Regions from separate parts of the Marinibacterium sp. SX1 genome, predicted to be linked through region 1. Evidence: riboswitches for the same ligand, from Rfam matches in the RefSeq annotation. Region 1 holds a riboswitch; the other holds the start of a gene.

Region 1 (14,399 bases):
GACCTGGGCCTGGACGCGCAGACCGTGTCCTCGACCCTGCGCACGCTGATCGCCTCGCAGACCATCGGCGAATACAGTTCGAACGGCCGGCAATACCCGGTCATCCTGCAGGCCGCGCCCGAGGATCGCGACAGCCCCGAGGACCTGATGTCGATCCTTCTGCGCAACGACCGGGGGGACCTTGTGCCCTTGTCGGCCTTTGCCAGCGTCGAGACCGAGGCCACCGTGCCGGCGATCAACCGGTTCAACCGGGTTCATTCCGTCGAGATGGAATCCGACCTGGTGGCAGGGGCCGACCTGGCCCAGGTCATGGCCCGGGTCGAAGCCGCCGTGGCCGAGCTGCCCCCCGGGGCGGTGCTGGCCTGGCAGGGCCAGGCGGCCGATTACCTGCGCGCCTCGGGCGGCATGTCGATGGTCTTTGGCATGGCCCTGGCCATTGTCTTCCTGGTGCTGGCCGCCCAGTTCGAAAGCTTTCGCACGCCGCTGGTCATCCTGCTGACCGTGCCGCTGGGCCTGAGCGGGGCGGTGCTCACGCTCTGGCTGGCCGGGCAGACCGTCAACATCTTCAGCCAGGTCGGGCTGGTCCTGCTGGTCGGGCTGATGGCCAAGAACGGCATCCTGATGGTCGAGTTTTCCAACCAGCTGCGCGAGGGCGGCGCGGCCCTGCGCGATGCGGCCATCGAAGGCGCCGTGACCCGGCTGCGCCCGGTGACCATGACCACCATTGCCACCGTGCTGGGCGCCGTGCCCCTGGCCATGGCCTCGGGGGCGGGGGCGGAAAGCCGCATTGCCATCGGGCTGGTCATCACCGGCGGGCTCAGCTTTGCCTTCGTGCTGACCCTCTTTGTCACCCCGGTGATCTATTTCCTGGTCGAATCCGTGCGCGGCGGCCCGGCCGAGCCGCAACAGGCCGGTGATGCGCCCGATCCCGACCCGGCCACGACCCCGGCTGAATGAGCCGGGCCCGCCCCTTGTTCCCGGCCGGGTGATCCACCCGCGGCGGCCCCCCATCCAACCGAGGAGGACGACCCGATGACCGAACATTCCCGCATGACCGCGGCCGATTTCAGCCCCGAGCTGCTCGAGCTCTACGATTTCTATGCCCATGGCATGATCACCAAGCGCGAGTTCCTGGACAAGGCCGGCAAGTTCGCCGTCGGCGGGCTGACCGCTGCGGCGATCCTGGGCATGATGTCGCCCAACTATGCCATGGCCGAACAGGTCAGCTTCAACGATCCCGAGATCCGGGCCGAATGGATCACCTATCCCTCGCCCAACGGCCATGGCGAGATCCGCGCCTACATGGTGCGGCCCACCGGCGTCGAAACCGCGCCGGGCGTTGTGGTCGTCCACGAGAACCGCGGCCTCAACCCCTATATCCAGGATGTCGCCCGGCGGGTGGCCAAGGCCGGGTTCATCGCCCTGGCGCCCGACGGGCTGACGCCGATGGGCGGCTATCCGGGCAATGACGAAGAAGGCCGCGCCCTGCAGCAGCAGGTCGACGGCGAGAAGCTGATGAACGATTTCTTCGCGGCGATCGAATTCCTGATGGCCCATGAGGACGTGTCCGGCAAGGTCGGCATCACCGGCTTCTGTTATGGCGGCGGCGTGTCCAACGCGGCGGCCGTGGCTTATCCCGAACTGGGCGCGGCGGTGCCCTTCTATGGCCGCCAGGCCGCGGCAGAGGATGTCCCGCGCATCCAGGCCCCGCTGCTGCTGCATTACGGTGCGCTGGACGAACGGGTCAACGCCGGCTGGCCGGCCTACCAGGCCGCGCTGGATGCCAATGAAAAGGTCTACGAGGCCTATGTCTACGAAGACGCCAACCACGGGTTCCACAACGATTCCACCCCGCGCTATGACGAGGCCATGGCCGAGCTGGCCTGGGAACGCACCATCGACTGGTTCCGCAAGTACCTGTGACCGGAGGGCCTGAGCGGCCCGTTGTCACCTGGTCCCGCGCCCCCCGGCCATCGGCCCCGGGGCGCGGGTGCCGCCCCGTGTCGCCCCGTGCCGCTCAGGGCCCGACCAGGGCGACCAGCAGGGCGAAGAGCGGCACCATGGCCAGGATCGAGACCAGCCCGTAGGCCAGGTTCCACTTCCACGTCAGCACCCGGGGCGCATAGCCCCCGACCCGGTCGATCAGCAGCACGACGGTCGAGAACGGCGACAGGAACATGCTGAGCGACCAGCCCATCGAGATCGACAGGGCGACCAGCGTGGCATTGGCCGGCATGACGGCCAGGCTGCCGAAGAACGAGCCAAAGAACACGGCCGTCATGATCGGGCTGAGGCCGAGCAGGCTCATGGCCATGATGGCGGGCGGGATGGCCGAAAGCAGGGCGAAATCGGGCATCATCTCAAGCCCCAGCCGGTCGGCCACGGCCTGGGCCGGCACCAGCGACGAGGCCGCCCGGCCGATGAAGCCCGAACAGGCCAGGGTCACGGCGACACGGGCCGAATGGGGCAGGCTGCCAAAGCCGATCTGGCGCAGCCGGCCGCCGACAACGGGCCAGTCGACCCGCCCGGCAGCATGGTTCTGGACGATGATCCAGCCGATCAGCATGACCGGGCAGACGGCCATCAGGCCGAAGATGATCGTGTCGTCCAACAGCTGGCTGACCGTGATGCTGAGCGCGAAGAGCCAGGCGCAGGCCAGGCCGAACATCGCCGCGGCATGGCCGGGAAAGACCGGTTTCACCTGTTTCGCCCGGGGCTTGTAGGCCCGGAACCGCAGGGCATCCTCGGTCGCGCCCAGCACCATGAACAGGACAAAGACACCCATGCCGATGAAGATCCACAGCCGGCGGTCGACCCCGGGGATCAGCTCCATCAAGGCCAGCGGGGCGACGGCCGTGGGCGACCAGATCACGCACCAGGCAAAGCCGCGCAGCAGGGCCGAGACCTGGCGCCGCTCGCGGATCGGGTTCAGCGGATCGTCGGGCGCGGCCGAGCGGATGCCGCGCTGGATCAGGGGCACCAGAAAGCTGACCACCCCCACGTTGAACAGCACGGCCATCACCCCGGTGCCCCCGAACAGGGCATAGAACCGCCGCCCGGCCGGCTGGCGCGACAGGTAGCGCCCCAGCGCGTCGATCGACGGCGAGGTCGAGGCGGCCTCGTGCAGCAGGCCCAGCAGCAGGACAAAGGCCATCAGGAAGCTGGCCTGGCTGAGCGCCGCGCCCAGCTCGGCCCCGGGGTCGGGAGCGGTGGCCCAGACGGCCAGGCTGAGCCCGGCACAGAGCGTCAGCAGGTATCCCTCGCGCAGGCCGATCCGGCGCCGGGCGCCGATCACGACGGCGGCCATGGCCAGCCAGGCCACGACCTGGACCGAGAAGGCGCCGGTCATGCGGGCCAGCAATTCGGTGGCCATGGCCAGGATCAGCAACAGGCCCATCAGCCGGTCGTCTTGCGGCCGGGGCGCGGCGGCGGGGGTGGCTGCGCCGTCGGTCATCGCGGGGGCCGGGGGCTGAAAGTCATGGTCGGGGGTCCGTCTGTCGTGCCCGCCTTCGGTAGCCGTCCGGCCCGGGGCATTCAATCGCCCGCGACCGGGCCGGGGTCTTTTGCGCCGCATGGCCGCCATGCGCCGGGCCGGCTGCGGCAAAACCGGGCCTTGGCCGGGCGCAATGCGCGGGGACGGGCCTTTGGGCGGCGGTTGGCGCGCAAAATTCTGGTGCAAAGCGCCGCTTGGCTTTAGCCTGCCGGTCATGCATGACGCCAGCCCGCCCGACACGATGCCCGACCTCCTGCCGGCCCTGCCCGGTTGGATCCTGCGCGCCCGGCCCGACACGGCCGAAGACGGGGCCTTTGTCTCGGGCGCGGCGCTGGCCCTGTTGCAGCTGGCCGAAGGCCAGCCCGCCGTGCCCCGGGCGCTTCTGCGTGCCCGCCTGTCGCTGGACGCGGCAGCGGCCAGCCTGGCTCTGACCGGCCGGCGCGACAGCGCCGCCCAGCTGCGCGACGAAGTCCACCTGTTGCGCCCGGGCGACCAGCCCGGGCCGGGCGGCGCGGTGCTGCGGCTGTGGCTGCGGGCGACCGAACGGCCCCTGTCCACCGCCCCGCTCACCGGCCTGCTGCCCGATGCCCTGTCCACCCTGGCCGGTGATCCGCCCCGGGCCGGCGGCCCCGTGCCCCGCGCCGCGGCCATGTTGGAAACCGCCCTGGCGCTGTGCCCGCGCGAAGAACCCGCCGCCCTGGTCCTGGCCGATGCCACCCTGTCGCGTGCCCTGGGCTGGGATCATGTCCTGCCCCTGCTGGCCGGCAGCCTGACCGCCCGCGACCTGCGCCTGTCCGGCCCGGCATTGCAGGCCGCCTGCCACCGCGCGGTGACCGCCTCGGCCACCGCCGCCGTCACCCGGGCCGGCGACCTGGCCCGCCGGGCCGGGCGCCTGCGCGCCGTGGCGCCGCGCCTGCGGGGCAAGACCTCGGATGCCGCCGTGGCCCGTTTCCTGTCCCGCGATGCCCTGTCGCCGTCGCTGGCCCTGTCCGATCTCATGAGCGACCGCGCCGCCCGCCGGCTTTGCGACCGGCTGGTCGCGCTTGGCGTGGTGCGCGAGCTGACCGGCCGGGCGACGTTCCGGCTGTACGGGGTGTGACCATGGCCGGGGCGGATGCCGATCACCGGCCGGACCCGGCCGAGGGCATCGACCGGGCGCTTGACGCGCTGCCCCCCGAGCGGCGCTGGCGGGAATGGATGAACCGGGTCGAGGCCGTGCTCTTTGCCACCGCCGCGCCGGTCCCGCGCGAAGAGCTGGCCCGGGTCGTCGGCCCCGGCGTGTCGGTCGACCTGCTGATCGACGACTTGTCGGCCGACCTGGCTGGAAGGCCCTTTGACGTCGTGCGCATCGGCAATGGCTGGATGCTGCGCACCCGCCCGGCTTATGGCCCGGTCATCCGGGCGGCGGCCGATGCCGGCCACCAGGGCCCGGACCTGTCGGATTTCGACGTGGCCGTTCTGGCGGCCATCGCCTTCCACCAGCCGATCACCCGCGACGGCCTGGCCGAGATCTTTGGCCGCGAGATTTCCCGCGAGCTGATCGGCCGGCTCAGCGCCCAGGCTCTGATCGCCACCGGCCCGCGATCGCCCCGGCGCGGCGCGCCCTACACCTTTGTGACAACCGAGCGGTTCCTGGCCGTCTTTGGCATGGACAGCCTGCGCGACCTGCCCGACCGGGAACAGCTGGAAGACGCCGGGCTGGTCCGTCCGGGCGATTCAAGCGACTGATTTCAAATGACCTTTCGGCTTTCCTGACCATTTCGGTCGCCCCGGGCTTGCGGGGCGGATGATGTCACCCTAATCTGACAGCGAATCCGTTGGGGTGCCCTGCAACAGGGCTGAGAGGCAACGCGCCGACCCATCGAACCTGATCCGGGCAATGCCGGCGTAGGGAACGGAGACCATGCGGGCGCACGCCGTCCCTGCATCTGCCGCCGCCCCCTGTCCGTCCTGCCCAAAGCCGGAGGGGACCATGGGCAAGGTCGCAAAGCTGCTCATCATCGCGGGGTCGGACAGCGGCGGAGGCGCCGGCATCCAGGCCGATCTCAAGACCGCCTCGGCCCTGGGCGTCTATGGCGCCACGGCCCTGACGGCGGTGACCGCGCAGAACACGATCGGCGTGCAGGCCGTTCACATGCTGGAACCGCAGATGGTGGCCGACCAGGTGCGCTCGGTGCTCGATGACATTGCCATCGATGCGGTCAAGCTGGGCATGCTGGGCACCGGGCCGATCATGCAGGCCGTGGCCGGGGCGCTGGACGGGTTCACCGGGCCGGTGGTGCTGGACCCGGTCATGGTGGCCAAGTCGGGCGATGCCCTGCTGGCCGACGAGGCCGTGGCCACTCTGCGCGAGCTGCTTTTGCCCCGGGCGACGCTGCTGACCCCCAACCTGCCCGAAGCAGCGCGCCTGCTCGACACCGCGCCGGCCGAAACGACCGATGCGGCGCTGGAACAGGGCCAGGACCTGCGCGCCCTGGGTGCCGGGGCCGTTTTGATGAAGGGCGGCCATGGCCGGGGCGAGACCTGCCGCGACCTGCTGGTCGAGCGCGGCGGTGTGACCTGTTACGAGGCCCCGCGCCGGGACACGGCCAACACCCATGGCACGGGCTGTTCGCTGTCGTCGGCCATTGCGGCCGGGCTGGCCCGGGGCATGGCGCTGGAACCGGCCGTGCGCCGGGCCCATGGCTGGCTGCAGGCGGCGATTGCCGGGGCCGACGGTCTGGATGTCGGCCGGGGCCACGGGCCGGTCCACCATTTCCACGAGACCTGGGCATGACCCGGGTGACGATCCTGGGCGCCGGGGTGGCCGGCCTTTGCGTGGCGCATGAGCTGGCCGGCCGGGGTGTCGACCTGCGCATCGTCGACCCGGCCGGCGGGCCGGGGGAGGGCGCCTGTTCCTGGTGGGCCGGGGGCATGCTGGCCCCCGATTGCGAAGGCGAGACGGCGGCCGAGCCGGTCATCCGCCTGGGCCGGGATGCGGCCGGCTGGTGGCAGGCCGCCGGGGCCGAGGTGACACCGTCCGGCACGCTGGTGCTGGCCCTGGGGCGCGACCGGCAGGAGCTGGACCGCTTTGCCCGGCGCACGGCCAATCACCGGCTGCTTGACGGGGCCGGGGTGGCCGCGCTCGAACCCGACCTGGCCGGGCGTTTTGGCCGGGGGCTGCACTTCCCGGACGAGGCCCACCTGTCGCCCCGCGCGGCGCTGGCCACCCTGCGCCGGGGGCTGGCCGAACGGGGCATCACCATCGAAACTGACATTGCGCCGGATGACGTGGACACGGCGGGCCAGAGCAAGGCGGATCGAGGGCAGGTCATCGATTGTCGCGGCCTGGCCGCCCGTGACCGGCTGGACGGGCTGCGCGGGGTGCGCGGCGAGATGGTCGTGCTGCGCGCGCCGGGCCTGGCCCTGCACCGGCCCGTACGCCTTCTGCACCCGCGCCATCCGCTCTACATCGTGCCGCGCGGCGATGGCGTGCACATGCTGGGCGCGACCCAGATCGAAAGCGACGGGCGCGGGCCGGCCAGCCTGCGCTCTGTGGTCGAGCTCTTGAATGCGGCTTATGCGCTGCATCCGGCCTGGGGCGAGGCCGAGGTGCTGGAAATCGGCGCCGACGCCCGCCCGGCCTTTGCCGACAACCTGCCCCGGATCACCCGGCAGGCGGATCGCATTCTTGTCAATGGCCTGTTCCGGCACGGTTTTCTCCTGGCCCCCGCGATGGCGCGGATGGTGGCCGGGATGCTGCTGGACGGCATCACACCGGAGGTTCTGCAATGAAGATCATGGTCAATGGCGCCCCGACCGAGCTGCGCGCCGACACCCTGGCCGCCGCGCTCGACGAGCTGGGCTATGGCGGCGCACGGGTGGCCACGGCGCTGAACGAAAGCTTTGTGCCCGCCGCCGCCCGGGCCGACCGGCCGCTGGCCCCGGGCGACCGGCTGGAAATCCTCGCACCGAAACAGGGAGGCTGAGATGCCCATCTTCTATGGCACCGAGATCGCCTCGCCGCTGATGCTGGGCACGGCGCAATATCCCTCGCCGGCCGACCTGGAACAGGCCTTCCGGCGTTCCGGCGCGGGGGTGGCCACGGTGTCGCTGCGCCGCGAGGCGGCGGGCGGCGACGGGTCGGGCTTCTGGGACATTGTCCGGGGCCTGGGCATTCCGCTGCTGCCCAACACCGCCGGCTGTCATTCGGTCCGCGAGGCGGTGACCACGGCGCATATGGCCCGCGAGCTGTTCGGCACCGACTGGATCAAGCTGGAGGTCATCGGCCATGCCGACACCTTGCAGCCCGACCCTTTCGGCCTGGTCGAGGCCGCGCGCATCCTGACCGAGGACGGGTTCCGGGTGTTTCCCTACACGACCGAGGACGGCATCCTGGGCGGCCGGCTGCTTGAGGCCGGCTGCGAGGTGCTGATGCCCTGGGGTGCGCCGATCGGCACCGGGCTGGGGCTGAACAATCCCTACGGGCTGCGCACCCTGCGCGCCCAGTTCCCCGATGTGCCGATGGTCATCGACGCCGGGCTGGGCCTGCCCAGCCACGCGGCCGAGGCCATGCAGCTGGGCTTTGATGCGGTGCTGCTGAACACGGCCGTGGCCCGGGCGGGCGATCCGCCGGCCATGGCCGAGGCCTTTGCCCTGGCGCTGGAGGCCGGGCGCAAGGCCCGGGCGGCCGATCCGATGGAGCCGCGCGACATGGCCGCGCCCTCGACCCCGCTGCTGGGACTGGCGGTGCTGCAATGACGCTCGACCGGTTCTACCCGATCTTCGATCATCCCGACTGGCTGGACCGGGCGCTGCCGCTGGGAACGCGGCTGGTGCAGCTGCGCATCAAGGACCGGCCCGAGCCCGAGCTGCGCGCGCTGCTGGCCCGCGGGCGCGACCTGTGCCGGGCGGCCGGGGCGGTGATGGTGGTCAACGATCACTGGCAGCTGGCCATCGAGCTGGGCTGCGACTGGGTGCACCTGGGCCAGGAAGACCTGGACACGGCCGACCTGGACGCGATCCGGGCGGCGGGGCTGAAGCTGGGCCTGTCGACCCATGACGAGGCCGAGCTGGAGCGCGCGCTGGCCTGCGCGCCCGATTACGTGGCCCTTGGCCCGGTCTGGCCGACGATCCTGAAAAAGATGAAATGGCACGAACAGGGGCTGGACCGCGTGCGCCAGTGGAAGGACCGGGTCGGTGACCTGCCGCTGGTTGCCATCGGCGGGCTGTCGGTGGACCGGGCGCCGCTGGCGCTGGCCGCCGGGGCGGATATCGTGTCGGTGGTCACCGACATCACGCTCAACCCCGACCCCGAGGCGCGGATGCGCGACTGGGTGGCGGTGACCCGATGAGCCGCTATGCCCGCCAGGTGGCCGTGCCGGGCTTTGGCCCCGATGCCCAGGACCGCCTGCGCGCCGCGCGGTTGCTGGTCGTGGGCGCCGGGGGGCTGGGCGCGCCGGTCCTGCAATATCTCGTTGCCGCCGGGGTCGGGGCGGTGCGGCTGGTCGATCCCGACCGGGTCGAGGCCAGCAACCTGCACCGCCAGGTGCTGTTTGCCATGTCGGACATCGGTCGGCCCAAGGCCCGGGCCGCGGCCGATGCGCTGGCCGGTCTCAACCCCGAGGTCCGCGTCACGCCCGAGGTGGCCGCGCTGGACCCGGCCAATGCCGATGCGCTGGCGCTGGATGTCGACCTGGTGCTCGATTGCGCCGACAGCTTTGCCGTCAGCTACATCCTGTCCGATCTCTGCCAGGCCCGGGGTCTGCCGCTGATCAGCGCTTCGGTCATCGGCACCAGCGGTTATGCCGGGGCGTTCTGCGCCGGGGCGCCGTCGCTGCGCGCGGTCTTTCCCGACCTGCCCGACCGGCTGGGCAGCTGTGCCGAAGACGGTGTGCTGGGTCCGGTCGTGGGCGTGGTGGGCAGCCTGCAGGCCCAGATGGCCCTGGCCCTGGCCGCCGGGCTGACGCCCGCGCCGCTGGGCCGCATCGCCAGCTATGACGGGCAGAGCCACCGCTTCGGCGGGTTCGATTTCACCGGCGCGCCCGAACCAGACCGCGCCCCGCGGTTCATCGCCCCGGCGGCCATCGCACCGGGCGATTTCCTGGTCGACCTGCGCCGCCCCGAGGAAGGCCCGATCGTGCCCGGCGCCCGGCGCCATGCGGTGGCCGATTTCGGCCCGTCCGGCCCGCGCCCGGCCCCGGGCCAGCGCGCCGTCTTCTGCTGCCGCTCGGGCCAGCGCGCCTGGAGCGCGGCCGACCGGCTGGCCGCCGAATGGCCGGGCGAGATCGCCCTTGTCGCCCTGGGCGAGGGCCCGGCCCCCACCCCATCCGTCGCGCCCCGCGACACCACCGGAGGAGAAACCCCGTGAAACACCTGACACTGGCCTGCGCCCTTGCGCTGCCGCTTTCCGTTGCCGCCCTGCCCGTCCTGGCCGAGGACAAGATGACGCTCGTGCTGGACTGGTTCGTCAATCCCGATCACGGGCCGATCATCATTGCCGACGAGCTGGGCTATTTCGCCGATGCCGGGCTGGACGTCGAGATCATCGCCCCGGCCGATCCGGCCGATCCGCCCAAGATGGCCGCCGCCGGCCGGGCCGACCTGGCGATTTCCTACCAGCCCCAGCTGCACCTCCAGGTCGCCGAGGGCCTGCCCCTGGCCCGGGTCGGCACGCTGGTCGCCACGCCGCTCAACTGCCTGCTGGTGCTCGACGACGGGCCGGTCGCCAGCCTCGCCGACCTCAAGGACCGCAAGATCGGCTTTTCCGTGGCCGGGGTCGAAGAGGCCCTGCTGACGGCCATGCTGGCCCCCGAAGGCCTGGGCGTCGACGATGTCGAGCTGGTCAATGTCAACTGGTCGCTCTCGCCCTCGCTGATGTCCGGCCAGGTCGATGCCGTGATCGGGGCCTTCCGCAATTTCGAGCTGAACCAGATGCAGATCGAAGGCGTCGACGGGCGCTGTTTCTACCCCGAGGAACATGGCATCCCGGCCTATGACGAGCTGATCTACGTGGCCAATCCCGCCACGATGGATGCCGACATGATCGCCCGCTTCCTCACCGCCACCGAGCTGGCCGTGCAATACATGGTCAACCACCCGGTCGAAAGCTGGGAGATCTTTCGCGACACCTCGGCCGAGCTGGACGACGAGCTGAACGCCCGGGCCTGGGTCGACACGCTGCCCCGCTTTGCCCTGCGCCCGGCGGCGCTGGATGCCGGGCGCTACATGCGGTTCGAACGGTTCCTCAACGAGGCCGGGCTGACCGAAGGGATCCGCCCGGTCGGCCAGCTGGCGCTGGTGCCCGGGGCCGACGGATGACCGAAGGTCTGGTCTTTCCGCTCTGGCGGGCGGCGGCAGGTCCGGCATGGGGCGCCTATACGCGCCATGCCTTTGTCCGGGGGTTGGGCGATGGCTCGCTGCCCCGGGCGGCCTTTCTGCATTACCTCGTGCAGGATTACCTGTTCCTTGTCCATTTCGCCCGGGCCTGGGCGCTTGGCGTGACCAAGGCCGACACGATCGACGAGATGCGCGCCTGCGCGGCGACGACCCGGGCGCTGATCGACGACGAGATGCGCCTGCACGTGGGCATCTGCGCCGAGGCCGGCATCACCGAGGCCCAGCTGGCCACGGCCGAAGAGCATGTGGGCAACCTGGCCTATACGCGCTACGTGCTCGATGCCGGCCATGCAGGTGATTTCGCCGATCTGCTGGCCGCGCTGGCGCCCTGTGTCATGGGCTATGGCGAGATCGGCGCGCGGCTGGCGGCCGAGGCCGGCGACACGCCCTATCGCGCCTGGATCGACACCTATGCCGGGGCCGATTACCAGGCCGTCTGCGGCGAGGTGGCCGGGCTGATCGACGGGGCGGTGGCCCGTCGGCTGGGCGCCGATCCGGTAGATCATCCGCGCTGGCCGGGGCTGTGCCGGCGGTTCACCACGGCCACCCGGCTGGAGGTCGGGTTCTGGGACATGGGGCTGGCCCCGTGATGCGCGACGGGGTCGATGCCGGGCCGGTCGTTGTGGCCGGATCCGGCGGGCCGGCCCCGGCGCTGGTCTTTTCGGGCCGGGTGATGGCCGGGCGCGCGCGCCTGCTGGGGCCGGTCGACCTGCGGGCCGAGGCCGGGCGCTGGACCTGCCTGCTGGGGCCGTCAGGCGTGGGCAAGTCGACCCTGCTGCATTGCCTGGCCGGGCTGGATGCCGGGCTGGACGTCGTCGGCCGGGTCACGGCCAGCGCCGGGCAGGTGGCCCTGATGGGCCAGTCGGACGGGCTGCTGCCCTGGCTGGATCTGCGCGACAATGTCATGCTGGGCGCCCGGCTGCGCGGCGACCGGCCCGATGCCGCCCGGGCCGATGCCCTGCTGGCCCGGGTTGGCCTGGCCGACATGGCCGGGCGCCGGCCCCGCGCCCTGTCGGGCGGCCAGCGCCAGCGCGCGGCCCTGGCCCGCACGCTCTACGAGGACCGGCCCGTGGTGCTGCTGGACGAGCCCTTCTCGGCGCTCGACGTGGCCACCCGCGCCCGGATGCAGGACCTGGCCGCCGCCGCCCTGCGCGGGCGCACCGTGCTGCATGTCACCCATGATCCGTCCGAGGCTGCCCGGCTGGGCGAGCGCATCCTGATCCTGACCGCCGGCGGCCTGCAGGACGCCACGCCGCCCGATGCCCCGCCGATGCCCCGCCCGCCCGATGCGCCGGCCACGCTGCAGGTCACCGGCCGGCTGACCCGCCTGTTGCTGGAGGCCGCATGACCGCCCTGCTGCGCGCCGGCCTGCCGGCCCTGCCTGTCGTGCTGATCCTGGTGCTGTGGCAGGGGCTGGTCAGCCTGTTCGACATGCCGCCCTTCATCCTGCCCGGCCCGCTGCGCGTGGCCGAAACCGCCTGGACCAGCCGCGCCCTGCTGGCCGAGAACGCCCTGGTCACCCTGGCCGAGATCCTGGTCGGCCTGGCCCTGGGGGCGGCGCTTGGATGGATCACGGCCATCGGCCTGGCCCTGTCGCCCGCCGCCACGCGGCTGCTGCGCCCGTTGCTGGTGCTCAGCCAGTCGGTGCCGGTCTTTGCCCTGGCCCCGATCTTTACCCTGTGGTTCGGCTATGGGCTGGCGTCCAAGATCGCCATGGCCCTGCTGATCATCTATTTCCCGGTGACCTCGGCCTTTCACGATGCCCTGGTCAACACGCCCCCGGCCTACCTGCAACAGGCCCGGGTGATGGGCGCCGGGCCGCTGCGCATGTTGTGGCACGTGCGCATGCCCGCGGCCCTGCCGGGCCTGTTGTCGGGCCTGCGCCTGGCGGCCGTCTATGCGCCCATCGGGGCGATCATCGGGGAATGGGTCGGCGCGTCGCGCGGGCTGGGCTACCTGATGCTGCTGGCCAATGGCCGGGCCAAGATCGACCTGATGTTCGCCGCCGTGCTGGTTGTCGCCCTGCTGACGATCGGGCTGCACCGGGCGATGGATGCGCTGGCCCGCGGAATGGAAAAGCGGCGGAGCGGCTGACGGGCCGGGAGGCCGGACCCGCCGGCCGCACCGCCGGCCGGGACAGGGGGAGATCGTCCCCGGACTTCAGTATCTCAATTGCCGTCGCGGGCGGCTTGCATCAGCCGGTCCAGCCCGGCGCCGCCGGCCTCGTCATGGGCCATGAAGCGACGCCAGCCAGCGCCCTGCGACAGGGCCCGGGCCAGGGCCCGCGCGGTGCCGCGCGCCGGGGTCTGTCGGCCCTGTGCCGGCGTGACGGGGGCGGATGCGGATGTGCCGGTGCCCCGGAGGGCGGGGTCGAGGATCGGATCAAGAATGGGCATGTGTCTCTCCGTGTCTCGGCGCGACCCCGGCCATGGCCGGCGGAACGGGCCGGCAGGCTGGCTCAGGGTGTGGCGCGGGGGCTGGCCGGATCGCGTGGCGAGCGGCCGTCTGCTGAGACCACAGAACCACGTGTGGTATACCAGAATCAATAATGCAGATCCGTTGTTCGATAGAGGATTTCTATCAATCCAGCTCGGACATGCGCCGGGCTTCGCTCAACAGGGCCTTGATCACCGGCGTGTGGGGCTCGCGCCAGGGCGCCACGAGCCCGACGGTTTCCGACACTTCGGCCGCGCCCACGGGTACCATGCGCAGCGGTTTGCCGGCGCAGAGGAACCGGGCCATGTCGGCGGGCAGCACGGTCATCCAGTCGCCTTCCTCGACATTGGCGATCAGCACGACGGTGGAATTGGCCTCGATCCCCGGTTCGACGCTGACCCCGGCGGCCAGGAAATGGCGGTTGATGATGCGCCGGTTCTGCATGTCGGGGGTCAAAAGGCACAGCCGTTCGCCGGCCAGGTCGGCCCAGTCGACCCGGTCACGGGCGGCCATCGGCGCGTCGCGGTGGCAGATCACCATGAACCGCTCGCGGTAGAGCGGGGCGGTGCTGACCTTGCCCATCGGTTCGTTCTCCAGGTAGGAAATGCCTGCATCCACTGAGAAATCTTCGATCATCGACAGGATTTCGGCCGAGGCCCGCGACAGCAGGGTCATGCGCACATTGGGGTGTTTGCGCGTGAACCGGGCCGACAGCCGGGCGGCCCAGGTCAGGGCCGTGGGGATCACTGCAATCCGCAGCTGACCGGCCAGCCCGTGGCGCTTGAACCGCATCTCTTCCTTCAGCTGGCGGGCGTCGCCCACGATCCGGCGGGCCCATTGCAGGGCGTTCTGGCCCTCGGGCGTCAGCCCGCCGTAGCGCGAGCCGCGAAAGATCAGCTGCACGCCCAGCTGGTCTTCGAGCTGGCGGATGCCGGCGGACAGGGTGGGCTGGGTGATGCCCAGGGCGCCGGCCGCCCGGCCGAAATGCTCTTCGCGCGCCACGGCTATGAACATTTCAAGTTTGTCGAGCATGATTGAAAATTCCTATCGAACCAGGCGCAATCATGATGAGGAAGCGGCAGGGGCAGGTGTC
Region 2 (14,399 bases), on a different replicon from region 1:
GCCCGGCCCGCCCTCGTCGGACAGGGTGCGGAAGGGCACGAACTTGAGCCCGTGACAGCCCGCGCAGACCTCGGTGTAAAGCTGCAGGCCGCGCTGCAGCTGGTTCTGGTCATAGGTGCCGAACGGCCCGTCGAAGGAAAAGCGCACGTTTTCGATATGCCCGCCCTCCGAACCGGCCGCGATTGCGGCCAGGGGCGAAAGGGCCAGGGTGGCGCCGATAAGAAGCGTTCTGAACATTTTACCTTGTCCTTGTCTCTTATTCGGCCGGGGTGGCCTCGGGGGCCGCACCATCGGTGCCGGCTGCCTTGGGATAATGGGCGTTGAAATCGTCCTCGATCGTCGCCGGCTGCGCATCCGGTTTCTCCAGCACGCCCAGCAGCGGCAGGATCACCAGGAAGTAGGCGAACCAGTAGGTCGCGCCCAGCAGCGAGATGCCGGAATACGGCGGCTCGGCCGGCATGGCGCCACACCACATCAGGACGATGAAGTCGATGACCAGCAGGTAGAACCACCATTTGAACATCGGACGATAGCGGCCCGACCGCACCGACGACGTGTCGAGCCAGGGCGCCAGGGCCATGACGGCGATGGCGCCGAACATGGCCAGCACGCCGAAGAACTTGGCGTCGATGATGCCGCCGGTCAGGACGTTGACGATCTGCACCAGCCAGACATCGGCCGTGAAGGCCCGCAGGATGGCGTAGAAGGGCAGGAAGTACCATTCCGGCACGATATGGGCCGGCGTGGCCAGCGGGTTGGCCTCGATGTAGTTGTCGGGGTGGCCCAGGTAGTTGGGCATGAACCCGACGATGGCAAAGAAGATCACCAGCACGATCGACAGGCCGACGAGGTCCTTGATGACGAAATAGGGCCAGAAGGGCAGCGTGTCCTTCTTGGCTTCTTCCTTGGACCCCTTGCGGACATCGACACCCGTGGGGTTGTTGTTGCCCGTCGAGTGGAAGGCCCAGATGTGCACGATGACCAGGCCCGCGATGACGAAAGGCAGCAGGTAGTGCAGCGAGAAGAAGCGGTTCAGCGTGGCGTTGTCCACGGCCGGGCCGCCCAGCAGCCAGGTCTGGATCGATTCACCGATGAACGGGATGGCTCCGAACAGCCCGGTGATCACCGTGGCCCCCCAGAACGACATCTGGCCCCAGGGCAGGACGTAGCCCATGAAGGCCGTGCCCATCATCATCAGGTAGATGAGCATGCCGACGATCCAGGTGATCTCGCGCGGGGCCTTGTAGGACCCGTAGAACAGGCCGCGGAAGATGTGGATGTAGACGGCGACAAAGAACAGCGAGGCGCCGTTGGCATGCAGGTAGCGCAGCATGAAGCCGCCGTTGACGTCGCGCATGATGTGCTCGACGCTGGCAAAGGCCAGGTCGACATGCGGCGTGTAATGCATCACCAGGACGATGCCGGTGACGATCTGCAGCGCCAGGCAGAAGGCCAGGACGATGCCCCAGATCCACCACCAGTTCAGGTTCTTGGGCGTGGGGATCATCAGCGTGTCATAGATCAGGCCAATGATCGGCAGTCGGCTTTCGACCCACTTCTCGCCCTTGGTTTTCGGCTCGTAATGATCGTGCGGAATTCCGGACATGACTGGCTTCCTTATCCGAGTTGGATCGTCGATTCGTCGACGAAGGCGGCGACCGGAACCGGCAGGTTCTCGGGGGCGGGTCCGCGGCGGATACGGCCGGCGGTGTCATAGTGGGATCCGTGGCAGGGGCAGAACCAGCCGCCGAAATCGCCGGCACCATCGCCCAGGGGCACACAGCCCAGGTGGGTGCACACGCCCATCATGACCAGCCATTCCTCGGCGTTCTCGTCGCCGGGCTGAGGCAGGGCACGGTTGGCGTCGGTGGCTTCCGCCCCGACCGAGATATTGGCGTTGCGCGCGTCGGGGTCCGGCAGGTCGGTGATCGGCACGTCACGGGCGGCGTCGATCTCGTCCTGGGTGCGGCGGCGGATAAACACCGGTTTGCCCAGCCACTTTACCGTGATTTGCGTTCCCGGCTCGACACCCGATATGTCGACCATGATCGACGACAGGGCCTGGACATCGGCCGAGGGATTCATCTGGTTGACCAGCGGCCAGATGGCCGCGCCCGCGACCACTGCACCGGCGCCGGCCGTCGTGTAATAGAGAAAGTCTCTCCGGGAGCCTTCGTGATCATCTGCGTGGGACACTGGCCTTCGTCTCCGATTTCAGCTCCCCGGACCCGGGGGCGGTTCACCTCTCGCCACGCAGCAGGGGCATGGCGCCTCAACGCGGTTGCATAATGCCGCAGACCGCTTACGTCCAGCGGTCATAGGCGCGCAGTCCGGCCGCGGTGGCCGAGATACGTCACTTTGCGGACAGGTCCGCGTCGACCAAGCCGTGCACGTCCAGACGGGCTGCGTCAAGTTCGGCAACGATATCAGCGCGCAGCGTCTCGCGTGACAATGCCTCTTCGAGCTTCTTGAGCAGAAAGTCGGTACCCACGCCCACGGCCAGCCCGCCGATCGCCCCGCCGATCAGGGCTCCGGCCGCCGTGCCCAGCCCCGGCACGACCGAGCCCAGCAGCCCGCCCGCCGCCGCGCCCGCCCCGGCCCCGGCGGTGCCCCCGATGCCCTTGGACGCCGCGACCTTGACGGCCGCCTTGGCCGCTACCTTGGTCACGCCCTTGGCACCCAGCTTGGCCACCACCGCCCCGGTCAGCGCCCCGGCCACCCCGGCGGTGCCGCCCGACACGGCCAGCCGGGTCTTCAGCCCCTCGCCCACCGCTCCGGCGATGCCGATCCCGTCCAGCCCCAGCAGCACCGGCGCCTCGGCCCGGCCGGTCACGGCCAGCGGCTGGCCCGGCACGACATCGACCCGCCGGGCCTCGGCCATCCCTGCCAGCTCGCGGGCCAGGTCCGGGCGCAGCGCCGCGTCGACGGTCTCCAGCCCGGCCAGCGCCTCTTCGAGCCCGGCAAAGGGCGCGCCCCGGCCGAGGAAATCGCTCATCCGCCCGGCCAGGTAGCTTTCGAAATCACCGGCCAGCAGGTGGCCGATCTGGGCATATTCGGCGGGCAGCGAGTAATACCAGTCGAGGAAGGGATCGACATTGGCCGTCATCGCGTCGAACCCGGCGTCGATCTCGGCATGCAGCAGGTCGCGGGCCCCGGGCGCGGCCTCGACCTGGGCCTCGATCCGCCGGCCGGTGATCTCGGCAATGGTGCCCGGGGCAAAGTACCGGCCGCCGATCTCCTCGACCTGGGTGACAAAGACCTCGGACGGGCGGTCCTGGCGGGGCATGCCGCGCAGGGTGGCCTCGGCCAGGGCCAGGGCCGGGACATAGACAAAGGCCAGCAGGATCGTGACCAGGGCGGCGGTCCAGCCCAGGGCCACCGGCCCGGGGGCCGGAGCGCCCACCGGCGCAAGGGCGCGGGCCAGGGCGGCGCGGGTCAGCAGGAAGGCCGCGGCCAGCCCGGCGCCGGTCCCGGCCAGGGCCAGCACCCCCAGCGCCGAGACGATCCCCGCGGCCAGCCGGCCCCAATCGCCCAGAACGGCCAGCTGGCCCAGGGCGAAATCCTCCAGCAATTGCCATTGCGCGCCCAGCAGCATGGCCTGTTCGACCAGCGCGCTGCGATAGGGCCCGGCGGGCATGACCGGCGCGCCGCCCTGGCCGCGCAGGACCAGGTAGGCCACCAGCCCGGCCAGTGCCCCGATGACCCACCCGGCCCGGATGCGCGCGCCGGTCCGGAAGGCCTCGGCGATCTGGCCGCCGGCCAGCGCATCCCAGGCCCGCGCGCCCAGCGGCACGGCCAGGGCCGCAACGCCAAGCGCCGCCCATTCGGCCAGGCCCTGCCCGGCCAGGCGCACCAGCAGGATCAGTGCCAGGACCAGCGCAACCACCAGCTGGACCGCCACCCGCAGCACCGGGCCCGACAGCCGCCGAAAGGCCCAGCCCCCGGGGTCGAGCACCTGCAAGCGCCGCAACCGCCGCATCGCCGCGCCATGGGCGCCGACCAGCGTCAGCGGCATGGCCGTGACCAGCGCGGCCAGGCCAAATGCCCAGGCGCCAAGCCCCTGCATGACTTGGGTAAATCCCCACAGCGCGGCCAGCAGCACCCCTGCGCCGAGCGCCGCGCGCATGGCTCAGCCCTGCGGCTGCGTGGCCACCATCGACGCCCGGGCGGCAAAGGTTTCGTACCAGGCATCCAGCGCCGGCCGGCCCTCGCGCCAGTTGCGATCGGCATGGCGGAAATCCAGGTAGCCCAGGGCGCAGCCCACGGCGATCTGGCCGATGTCCAGCGCGCCGTGCAGATGCGGCATCCAACGGTCTTCCAGCGCGGTCAGCGCCCGGTCGACCTTGCCCCATTGCGCCTCGACCCAGGGGGCATATTGCATGTCGTCCGGCCGGATGCGGCCTTCATAGACCATCAGGACGGCGGCTTCGGTCAGCCCGTCGGCCGTGGCTTCCAGCGTCAGCTGGTCCCACCGCCCGGCCCCGGTGTGATACAACCGCCCGCCCGAACGGTCGTCGAGATAGGCACAGATCACCCGGCTGTCATAGATCGCCGGCCCGTCCTCGCGCTCCAGAGCGGGGATCTTGGACAGCGGGTTCTTGGGGATCAGCTGGTCCGACGGCGCGGTTGCGGTGACCTTGACCGGCACCAGCTCGACATCCGCGATCTGGCCGGTTTCGTGCAGCACGACCAGGACCTTGCGCACGAAGGGCGACGCGGGGGATTGATAGAGTTTCATGGGGGGCTCCGTCCTCTTTGATCGCGACCCTAGCGCCTTTCCCCTGCCACGCAAGCGCCCTTGCCCGGGGACGGCGCCCGCTTGCCGGCGAACGGCCGGATATTTGGAAAGAGAAAGAAGCAGCAGACCGCGCCCCTGCTTCTTTCTCTTCATAAATATCCCATCCGACAGAAGCCCCGGGGCGGCACCGCCGGGCCGTCATACCCCCCGCATCAAGGCGGCCAGCACGCGCGGGTCGGAGCCGAACCCGTAGGCATCCATCTGGTCCGCCGCGCCGTCACGGGCGGCTGCCGTCTTGTTCTGGGTCAGCTTCCAGGTGCCGTCCACATCGTCGATCCACAGCCGCACCGGCAGGATCATCCGCATCAGCCGGTCCAGCGCCTCGGGCGTCATCTTGTCGGTGGTCCAGGGCGGTTTCGGGCGCAGCCGGTCCTCGTAGAAGGCCGACTGGCGGTCGAGCAGGGGCCGCAGCTCCGTGACAGGCAGCAGTTCCAGCTGCCCGGTGAGATGGACGGCGACGTAGTTCCACGTCGGGACCTGGTCCTCGATCCCGTACCAATCGGGCGAGACATAGGAATCCGGGCCCGACACCGCCAGCCGCGCGGTCTGCGGGCCGGCCTTCAGCGCCCGGGCGATGGGGTTCGACCGCACGAGATGCAGCTCGGCCATGCGCGCCTCGGCATCCAGCAGAAAGGGCACATGGCTGAGCATCGGCGCTTCCGGGCCGGCAGCGCAGGCCAGCACGCCAAAGGCGCGCTCGCGGGCCCAGGCCAGGTTCTGGTCCGCATCGGCTGTGTGGTAGACGGGGTTCGGATGCATCTCGGGCCTCAGCTGGATTGCGCCAGGTAGTCCTGCAACGGCTTGGGCGGCTTGTCCAGCAGGGCCGCGGTCGGCACCGGCGGCGCGGCCCGGCCTTCGGCGACCAGGATGGCGTCGTCGGCAATGCGCCGGGCATCCCGGGGATCATGGGTGATCATCAGCACGCTGGCCCCCTGCGCCCGGGCCAGGTCGGCCACCAGGTCGAGCATGTCGGCCTTCAGCGCCGGGCCGAGCGCGGCAAAGGGTTCGTCCAGCAGGATCAGCGGGCGATCCTGCACCAGGATTCGGGCCAGCGCCGCCCGGCTCTGCTGGCCACCCGACAGCGTGCCCGGCAGGCGGTCGCCCAGCCCGCCGAGCCCGACGCGGGCCAGCGCCTCCTCGACCCGGGCGCGCAGCGGGCCGGTCAGCCGGCCGCGCGGGTCCTGCCCCAGCGCCACGTTGCGCGCGATGCCCAGGTGGGGGAAGAGATTGCCATCCTGGAACAACATGGCCACCGGCCGCCGGCCCGGTGCCAGCTTGGCGATGTCCTCCCCGGCCCAGCGGATCCGCCCGCCGGCCGGGGGCAGGAAGCCGGCGATGGTGTTCAGCAGGGTCGACTTGCCCGCCCCCGACGGCCCGATCACCGCCACGATCCGCCCCGGGGCCACGGCCAGGTCGGCCGACAGCCGGAACCCCCCGGCCTCGCAGGTCAGCGCCTCAAGCGACAGCATGGGCACGCCCCTTGTGATCACAAATCCAGAACGCCCCGAAGGCCAGCAGCATCAGCAACAGCGACGCCCCCGCCGCGGCATCCATCCGGTAGGCGCCCATCAGGCGGTAGATCTGCAGGGGCAACGTGGCCTCCTCGTGGTTGGCAAAAAGCGCGATGACCCCCAGGTCGCCCAGCGACAGGGCCATGCCCAGCCCGGCGGCAAAGCCCAGCTGGGGAGCCAGGCGGGGCAGCAGGACCAGGCGGAAGAACGGCCCGCGCCCCATGTCCAGCTGGGCGCCCAGCCGGCCGTGATCGGCCACCACCGACCGCGCCGCCGGCACCAGGATGCGCAGCACGAAGGGCAGCGCCATGGCCGCGTTGACCAGCGCCGTGACCGGCAGGGCCAGCGCCGCCGGATCGGCCAGCGGATAGAGCAGGATGAACAGGCCCGTCCCCAGCGCCAGCGGCGACACCGCCAGCCCCAGCAGCCCGGCCATGTCGACCCAGCGGTGCCGCCCGCCCGCCAGGGCGGCCACCATGGGCAGGGCGAGCAGCGCGAGCACGGCAAGGCTGAGCGCGGCAACGCCGAGCGAGGTCAGCGCCGCGCGCCAGACCGATGGCGGAAGGGCCGCAAGGCCCGCCGCGCCCCGGGCCGCGACAGCGGCCATCGGCACGACAAGGAACAGCGCGGCCAGCACGATCAGCGCCGCGTCAGCGGCGCGCAGGTGCCAGGCCCCGGCGTCCCAGCGTTGGACCGTCCGGTCCAGCCCGGCGCCAAACCCTTCGCCCGCCGACAGGCGCAGCGCCAGCGCCGCCGCGCCCAGGGTCAGCAGGATCTGGACGCAGGCCAGGAAGGCCGCCCGCCCGAGATCGAAATCGAACTGGAACGCCTGGTAGATCGCCAGCTCGACCGTTGTCGCCCGCGGCCCACCGCCCAGGGTCAGCGCCACGGCAAAGCTGGTCAGGCAGATGCCGAAGATCACCGCAAAGGCCCCCGGCGCGATACGCCGCAGCATCGGCCATTCCAGGAACCGCCGGATCTCGGCCGGGCCAAGGCCCAGCTGGGCGGCCAGGCGGAACCGCTCCGCCGGGATCTCGGCCCAGCCCTGCAGGATCAGCCGCGTGGCCAGCGGCAGGTTGAAGAACACATGGGCCAGGACAACGCCGTGAAACCCGTAGATCTGCACCGGCGGCAGGCCCAGAAGGCCAAGCCCGGCATTGACCCAGCCCGACCGCCCGAACACCGTCAGCAGGCCCAGCACGGCCACGATGACCGGCAGCAGGAACGGCGCGCCCAGCAAGGTGACCAGCAGGCCCCGGCCGGGAAAGCGCCGGCGGGCCAGCGCCCGGGCCAGCGGCACGGCCAGCGCCAGGCTGACCGCCGCCGAGACCAGGGCCTGGACCAGGGTGAAGCGCAGCGCGGCCCAGTCGGCCGGCCCGGGCGCCGCCGCGCCCCCGGCCCGCCAGGCCACGGCCGCCAGCGCGCCGCAGACCAGCAGCGCGACCAGCCCGGCGGCGGCAAACCCGGCGCCCGGCCTTACCGGCTGAGCGCGGTCAGCCATTCGGCCAGGGCCTCGTCACGCAGGGCCGGAACCTCGCCCACGGGCACCAGCAGCGCCTCGCCGGGCACCACCAGCGTGTCGAACCCGGCGGGCAGGCCCTCGGCCGGGATCACCGCCGGATACATCCAGTTGGTCGTGGGAATCGCGCCCTGGAAAGCCGGGCCGACCATGAAATCGAGGAAGGCATCGGCCAGCTCTGGCTGGTCGCTGTTGGCCAGCTTGCCGGCCACTTCGACCTGCAGGTAATGGCCTTCGTCAAAGGGTGCCGTGGTCTTGGTGTCGTCATCCTCGGCGATCACGTGATAGGCCGGCGAGGTCGTGTAGGACAGCACCATGTCGGCCTCGCCCTCGAGGAACAGCCCATAGGCCTCGGACCAGCCCTTGGTCACGGTGACGATGTTGTCGGCCAGCCCCTCCCAGATCGCCGGGGCCTCGTCGCCATAGGCCGCCTTGACCCACATCAGCAGGCCCAGCCCCGGGGTCGACGACCGGGGATCCTGGATGACGATGGTCAGGTCGCTGTCGGCCAGGGCGCGGAAATCGGTCGGCGCGGCGGTCGCGCGATCGTGGACAAAGGCGAAATACCCCCAGTCGTAGGGCACGAATTCGGCATCGTCCCAGGCGACGGGCAGGTCATAGGCCACGTCGACGCCATGGGGCGCGAACAGCCCGGTCTCGCGGGCCGCGGCCACCAGGTTGCTGTCGAGGCCCAGCACGACGTCGGCTTCGGACCGCGGGCCTTCCAGACGCAGGCGGGCCAGCAGGGCGGCGCCGTCGCCGACGCCCACCAGGGTCAGGTCGCAGGCGCAGGTCTCTTCGAAGGCCGCTTCGATCACCGGGCCGGGGCCCCATTCGGACACGAAGCTGTCGTAGGTATAGACGATCAGTTCGGGCGTGTCGGCCAGGGCGGCCGTGCCGAACAGAAGTCCCGCTGCAATTGTGAGATGTGACGTGCGGACAAGGGGCGGTGTCATTGGCATCCTCCGATTGCGGCGACAGGGCAAGGATGAATGGCTGACCATGACCTTCCCTCCGCCGGTATGAGCCGGTTCAGGTTCAACGGGTTCGCATGATGCATCTCAGCCCGACCGGGCACCCCGAGGTGGCCACCTTGGTAATCGCTGGCCGGCGGGCTGGCAAGCCGGCCCTTGGGCTGGCTGTTCGGGCTCGGTTGCGCTCACCCCGGCCGGGTCGGGCGCCGGCGATCACCGGGCGGCAATCACCCGGCGCGGATCACTCGGCATAGTCATAGACCGGCTGCCCCTTGTCGACGACATGCACGGTCATGACGACCACCTCATCCTCGCCGGCCGCGGTCAGCCCGCCATGCAGCTGGCCCCGGGGAAAGAACAGGTAGCCGCCGGGTTCAAAGGCAATGGTCCGGCCGTCCCTGGTTGTCATCGGCCCGCCCTTGACGACATAGACATGTTCGTCGCCCGGATGGGTGTGCAGGCGCAGGTAGGCCCCGGGCATCATGCGCAGTTCCGACACGATGGTTTCGGTCTCGGTCGCGGTCTCGCTGCGCCCCAGCTCGGCGCGGGTCATCGGCGCCTCGGCCCGGGCCGGGGTGGCCGGCGCCATGGCCAGGCTCAGGGTCAGGCTCAGCGGCAGGACAAGGGACGGGATCAGGCAGGTGGGACGGACCATCGGGGCTCTCCTCGGCTGTGGCCGGGCCAGACTAGCCGATTTCCCGGCGATTCCCGACAGAGAAGCTTTCCCCCGGGCACGCCCTGCGCTAGACCCCCGCGCACCAAGCAGGAGCCGGCCCATGTCGATGAACACATTCGGACATCTCTTCCGCGTGACCACCTGGGGCGAAAGCCACGGGCCGGCCCTGGGCGCCACGGTCGATGGCTGCCCGCCGGGCGTGGCCCTGGATGCGGCCATGCTGCAGCACTGGCTGGACCGGCGCAAACCCGGCCAGAACAAGTACACCACCCAGCGCCGCGAACCGGACGAGGTGCGGATCCTGTCGGGCGTCTTCGAAGGCCGGACGACGGGCACGTCGATCCAGCTGATGATCGAGAACACCGACCAGCGATCGAAGGATTACGGCGACATCGCCGAGAAATTCCGGCCCGGCCATGCCGACATCACCTATTGGCAGAAATACGGCATCCGCGATTACCGCGGCGGCGGGCGGTCTTCGGCCCGTGAAACCGCGGCCCGCGTGGCCGCCGGCGGGGTGGCCCGGGCGGCGCTGGCCGCGCTGGCCCCGGATCTGAAGATCACGGGCTACATGGTCCAGATGGGCCCCCGCGGGATCGACCGCGACCGGTTCGACTGGGCCGAGATCGAGCGCAACCCGTTCTGGACCCCCGATGCCGGGGCGGCGGCCGACTGGGCCGATTACCTCGACACCCTGCGCAAGGACGGCAATTCGGTCGGCGCGGTGATCGAGGTCACGGTCTCGGGCGCGCCGGCGGGCCTGGGCGCCCCGATCTATGCCAAGCTCGACACCGACCTGGCGGCGGCGATGATGTCGATCAACGCCGTGAAAGGCGTGGAAATCGGCGAGGGCATGGCCGCGGCGGCACTGACGGGCGTCGACAATGCCGACGAGATCCTGCCGGGCAATGACGGGCCGATCTACACGTCGAACCATGCCGGGGGCATCCTGGGCGGGATTTCGACGGGCCAGGACATCGTCCTGCGCTTTGCGGTCAAGCCGACCTCGTCGATCCTGACCACCCGGCGGACGATCACCAAGTCGGGTGAACCGGCGGAAATCGTGACCAAGGGCCGGCACGATCCCTGCGTCGGCATCCGCGCCGTGCCGGTGGGCGAGGCCATGGCCGCCTGTGTCATGCTCGACCACCTGCTGCTGGATCGCGGCCAGACCGGCGGCCTGCGCGGCCCCATCGGCTGACCGGCCCACCGCCGGTCGCCCCGAACGGGCACCGCGCCCCACCACCGTCTGCCCGGCCGTCACCCTGACCGGCCGCCACTTTGCGCATCAGGCCTGACACGGCCCCGCGCCCGGCCACCGGGAGCCACCGGACGAACACCTGCACCGGGCGCACGCTTCGGCCCAACACCGCACCACGCCACACCGAACCGAACCGAACCGCACCGCACCGAACGGACACCGTCCGCTCTCGGCCCACCACCGCGCACGCCAACCCGACACCGCGCACCCTCCTGCCCGACACTGCCGCACACCCGCCCCACCCCGGGCGCGCAACGGCTTGCCCTCGCCCCGCGAAAGGCGCAGAGGTGGAGCCATGAAGCCCCCCACGACCCATTCCGCCCCCGGCCTCGCGGTCCTGCTCAAGATCACCTCGGTCGCGCTCTTCACGGCCATGGCCGCGCTGGTCAAGGTCGTGACCGAAACCGTGCCGGCGGGCGAAGCCGTGTTCTTCCGGTCTCTTCTGGCCCTGCCGGTCATCGTCATCTGGATCTGGCAGAAAGGCGAGCTGCGCGAAGCCCTCGTGCCCCGCAACACCCTGGGCCACGTCTGGCGGGGCCTGTTCGGCACGGCGGCCATGGCCTCGAATTTCGCCGCCCTCGGCCTGCTGCCCCTGCCCGAGGTCACGGCCATCGGCTATGCCGCCCCGATCTTCACGATCATCTTCGCCGTGCTCCTCCTGGGCGAACGCATCCGCTTCATCCGCATCACGGCCGTCATCCTGGGCCTTGTCGGCGTGCTGATCGTCGCCTGGCCGCGCCTGTCGCTGCGCCCCGATGAAATCACCTCGGGCGTGCGCCTGGGCGTGGCCTTCGTGCTGGCCTCCTGCGTGCTGCGCGCCCTGGTCCAGATCCACATCCGCACCCTGGTCAAGACCGAACATACCGCGGCCATCGTCTTCTATTTCTCGCTGACCTCGGCCACCCTGTCGCTCTTCACCATCCCCTTCGGCTGGGTCATGCCCGACCCGCTGACCCTGTTCCTGCTCTGCATGACCGGCATCCTCGGCGGCATCGCCCAGATCCTGGTCACCTCGGCCTACCGCTTCGGCGCCGCCTCGATGCTTGCGCCCTACGATTATGCCTCGCTGATCTTCGCCATCACCATCGGCTATGTCTTCTTCAGCGAAGTGCCCACGCTCTACATGCTGCTCGGCGCCCTGCTGGTCATCGCCGGCAACGTCCTGGTGCTCTGGCGCGAACGCCAGCTCGGCCTGATCAACGACCGCGCCCGCGCGGCCCGCCAACGCGACTGACCGACCCCGCAACCGACCCAACCGGAGGAGCCCCGATGTCCGAAACAGACACCCACAAGGAAAAGATGCAGAAGGTCCAGGCCGAACACCGCGACAAGGTGGCCAAGGCCGCCGATCCCGGCCGCGGGCTGATCCTGGTCCATACCGGCAAGGGCAAGGGCAAATCGTCCTCGGCCTTCGGCGTGCTCGTCCGCGCGCTCGGCTGGGGCCAGTCGGTGGCCGTCGTGCAATTCATCAAGGGCAAGTGGATCACCGGCGAACGGCGGTTCTTCGACAAGCTCGGAGGCGTCACCTGGCACACGATGGGCGAAGGCTTCACCTGGGACACCCAGGACCGCGACCGCGACATCGCCGCCGCCCGCGCCGCCTTCGACAAGGCCTGCGCGCTGATGGCCAGCGGCGATTACGACCTCGTCCTGCTCGACGAGATCAACATCGCCATGCGCTACGATTACCTGTCGACCGACGACGTCCTGAAAGGTCTCGCCGCCCGACATGACCGCACCAGCGTCATCCTGACCGGCCGCGATGCCAAGCCCGCGCTCTGCGAGGCCGCCGACCTGGTCAGCGAGATCGAAGCCGTCAAGCACCCGTTCGACGCCGGCATCAAGGCCCAACGCGGCATCGACTTCTAGGCTCCCAGCCAGGCAAACCGCCCCGGCCCGCGCCCCTCGGCCCGCCGCCCCGTACCGGCGTCGGGCCTGCGCGCCGCCCTGCTGCTTCTTTCTCTTCTCAAATATCCGGCCGTCCACCAGCCATCCGGAACCGTCCCCGGGCAAGGGCAACGGCCCCGCTGCCGCCCGCGCCCCGTCCCCGGGCCGCGGGCCATGTCGTCACGTGCCGCGGATCAGACCTGCGGATCCAGCGTGATCTTCCACAGCTCGACATCGTCGCGGTCCATCAGCCGCACGGTCATCTGCTGGGTCGCCCCGTCGATATCCACCAGCCCGAAGAACTGCAGACCCTCGGTCGGTGACAGGTTCTGGCCCTGCCCTTCTTCCGGCGCCTTCACGAACTTGACTTCCGGCCCAAAGGTCATGTCCAGCCCGTTCGGCCCGAAGGTCCCGGCATGCAGCGGGCCCGACACGAATTCCCAGAACGGCTCGAAATCCTGAAAGGCCGCCTTGTCCGGGTTGTAGTAATGCGCCGCCGTGTAATGCACGTCGGCCGTGAACCACACCGTGTTGCGGATGTCCGCCGCCTTGATGAACCGCAGCAGCTCGGCGAATTCCAGCTCGCGGCCCCGGGCCGCGCCGTTGTCGCCATTGGCCACGGCCTCGGCCCCGGCCTGCTCGGCCCAGTTGTCCCAGACCACCACGCCGATCGGCATGTCGCAGGCAATGACCTTCCAGGTCGCCGTCGAATTGACCAGCTCGCGCTTGAGCCAATCCATCTGCGCGCGGCCCAGCACCTGGCTGTCGGCCGTGATCGTCTCTTCCATGGCCGGGCCGTTGGGCCCGCGATAGGACCGCAGGTCCAGGAAGAACACGTCGACCATCGGGCCATAGGCGATCTTGCGATAGACCCGGCCCGGCTCGGCCGGCTGGTAGCGGATCGGCGTCAGCTCGTGGAAGGCCCGCGCCGCCCGGGCGGCCAGCACATGCACCGATTTCTCGGTGTAGCGGTCATCGCCGGTCAGGTCCTTGGACGCCGACCAGTTGTTCACCACCTCGTGGTCGTCCCATTGATAGAACGTCGGGCAGACGGCATTCATCGCCCGCACATGTTCGTCCATCATGTTGTATTTCCACTGGCCCCTGTATTCTTCCAGCGTTTCCGCCACCTTGCGCTTTTCGGGGATCAGCACGGCGTTCTTCCAGACCACCTCGCCGGCGGCATTGATCACCTCGTCCTGCATCGGCCCGTCAGCATAGATCGTGTCGCCGGAATGGATGAAGAAATCGGGCTTGTGCTGGGCCATGGTCGCATAGGTCTTCATGCCCGTCTCGTCGATGCCCCAGCCCTGGCCGGCGGTGTCACCCGACCAGGCAAAGCGCACGTCCCGGCGCGAGGCCGGCGCGGTGCGGAACTGGCCCACGACCGGCTCGGACGTGGCCTTCATGTCGTCCAGGTCGGCGGCCACGAAGCGGTAAAAGATATCCTGGTCCGACGGCAGCCCCTCGACCAGGCGCTTGACGGCGAAATCGGTCTGAGGCGTGGCGGTCAGCGGCGCCAGCTGGCGGGCATTGGCAAAGCTCTCGGTGGTCGAGACTTCCATCATCACCTGCGCGGGCCGGTCGGTGCGGGTCCAGATCATGCCCGACATCGTGTCCACGTCGCCCGACTGGACCCCGTGGCTGAAGACGGGCCGGGCCTGGGCGCGGCTGATCGCGGGCATGGCAAGGCCGGCGGCAAAGGCGGTGCCACCGGCCAGCACGGCACGGCGGGAGGGGCGGAGAAGCTTGGTCATGGCTGGGGGTGTCCCG

The links. A riboswitch is a leader RNA that binds a small molecule or an ion and turns the genes downstream of it on or off. The one in region 1 is predicted to bind thiamine pyrophosphate.
Region 2: another riboswitch for thiamine pyrophosphate. It lies ahead of thiB (thiamine ABC transporter substrate binding subunit); the one in region 1 lies ahead of thiD (bifunctional hydroxymethylpyrimidine kinase/phosphomethylpyrimidine kinase).

The regions. Positions count from the first base shown of each region.
Region 1 is NZ_CP177145.1:103,709-118,107, forward strand. It holds gene ACK3BB_RS21925 (efflux RND transporter permease subunit) at 1-957, shown strand, start outside; gene yghX (YghX family hydrolase) at 1,033-1,923, shown strand; gene ACK3BB_RS21935 (hypothetical protein) at 2,018-3,454, opposite strand; gene ACK3BB_RS21940 (DUF1403 family protein) at 3,708-4,592, shown strand; gene scpB (SMC-Scp complex subunit ScpB) at 4,595-5,221, shown strand; TPP riboswitch at 5,302-5,404, shown strand; gene thiD (bifunctional hydroxymethylpyrimidine kinase/phosphomethylpyrimidine kinase) at 5,466-6,269, shown strand; gene thiO (glycine oxidase ThiO) at 6,266-7,267, shown strand; gene thiS (sulfur carrier protein ThiS) at 7,264-7,461, shown strand; gene ACK3BB_RS21965 (thiazole synthase) at 7,463-8,233, shown strand; gene ACK3BB_RS21970 (thiamine phosphate synthase) at 8,230-8,826, shown strand; gene ACK3BB_RS21975 (HesA/MoeB/ThiF family protein) at 8,823-9,842, shown strand; gene ACK3BB_RS21980 (ABC transporter substrate-binding protein) at 9,839-10,792, shown strand; gene ACK3BB_RS21985 (TenA family protein) at 10,789-11,460, shown strand; gene ACK3BB_RS21990 (ABC transporter ATP-binding protein) at 11,460-12,218, shown strand; gene ACK3BB_RS21995 (ABC transporter permease) at 12,215-12,964, shown strand; gene ACK3BB_RS22000 (hypothetical protein) at 13,039-13,266, opposite strand; gene ACK3BB_RS22005 (LysR family transcriptional regulator) at 13,451-14,338, opposite strand.
Region 2 is NZ_CP177144.1:900,681-915,079, reverse strand. It holds gene ACK3BB_RS04200 (cytochrome c1) at 1-237, opposite strand, end outside; gene petB (cytochrome b) at 257-1,606, opposite strand; gene petA (ubiquinol-cytochrome c reductase iron-sulfur subunit) at 1,618-2,196, opposite strand; gene ACK3BB_RS04185 (hypothetical protein) at 2,354-4,126, opposite strand; gene ACK3BB_RS04180 (glutathione S-transferase) at 4,130-4,738, opposite strand; gene ACK3BB_RS04175 (FMN-binding negative transcriptional regulator) at 4,937-5,557, opposite strand; gene ACK3BB_RS04170 (ATP-binding cassette domain-containing protein) at 5,566-6,267, opposite strand; gene ACK3BB_RS04165 (thiamine/thiamine pyrophosphate ABC transporter permease ThiP) at 6,254-7,810, opposite strand; gene thiB (thiamine ABC transporter substrate binding subunit) at 7,786-8,784, opposite strand; TPP riboswitch at 8,821-8,920, opposite strand; gene ACK3BB_RS04155 (cupin domain-containing protein) at 9,044-9,457, opposite strand; gene aroC (chorismate synthase) at 9,579-10,679, shown strand; gene ACK3BB_RS04145 (DMT family transporter) at 11,035-11,973, shown strand; gene cobO (cob(I)yrinic acid a,c-diamide adenosyltransferase) at 12,009-12,608, shown strand; gene ACK3BB_RS04135 (alkaline phosphatase D family protein) at 12,821-14,383, opposite strand.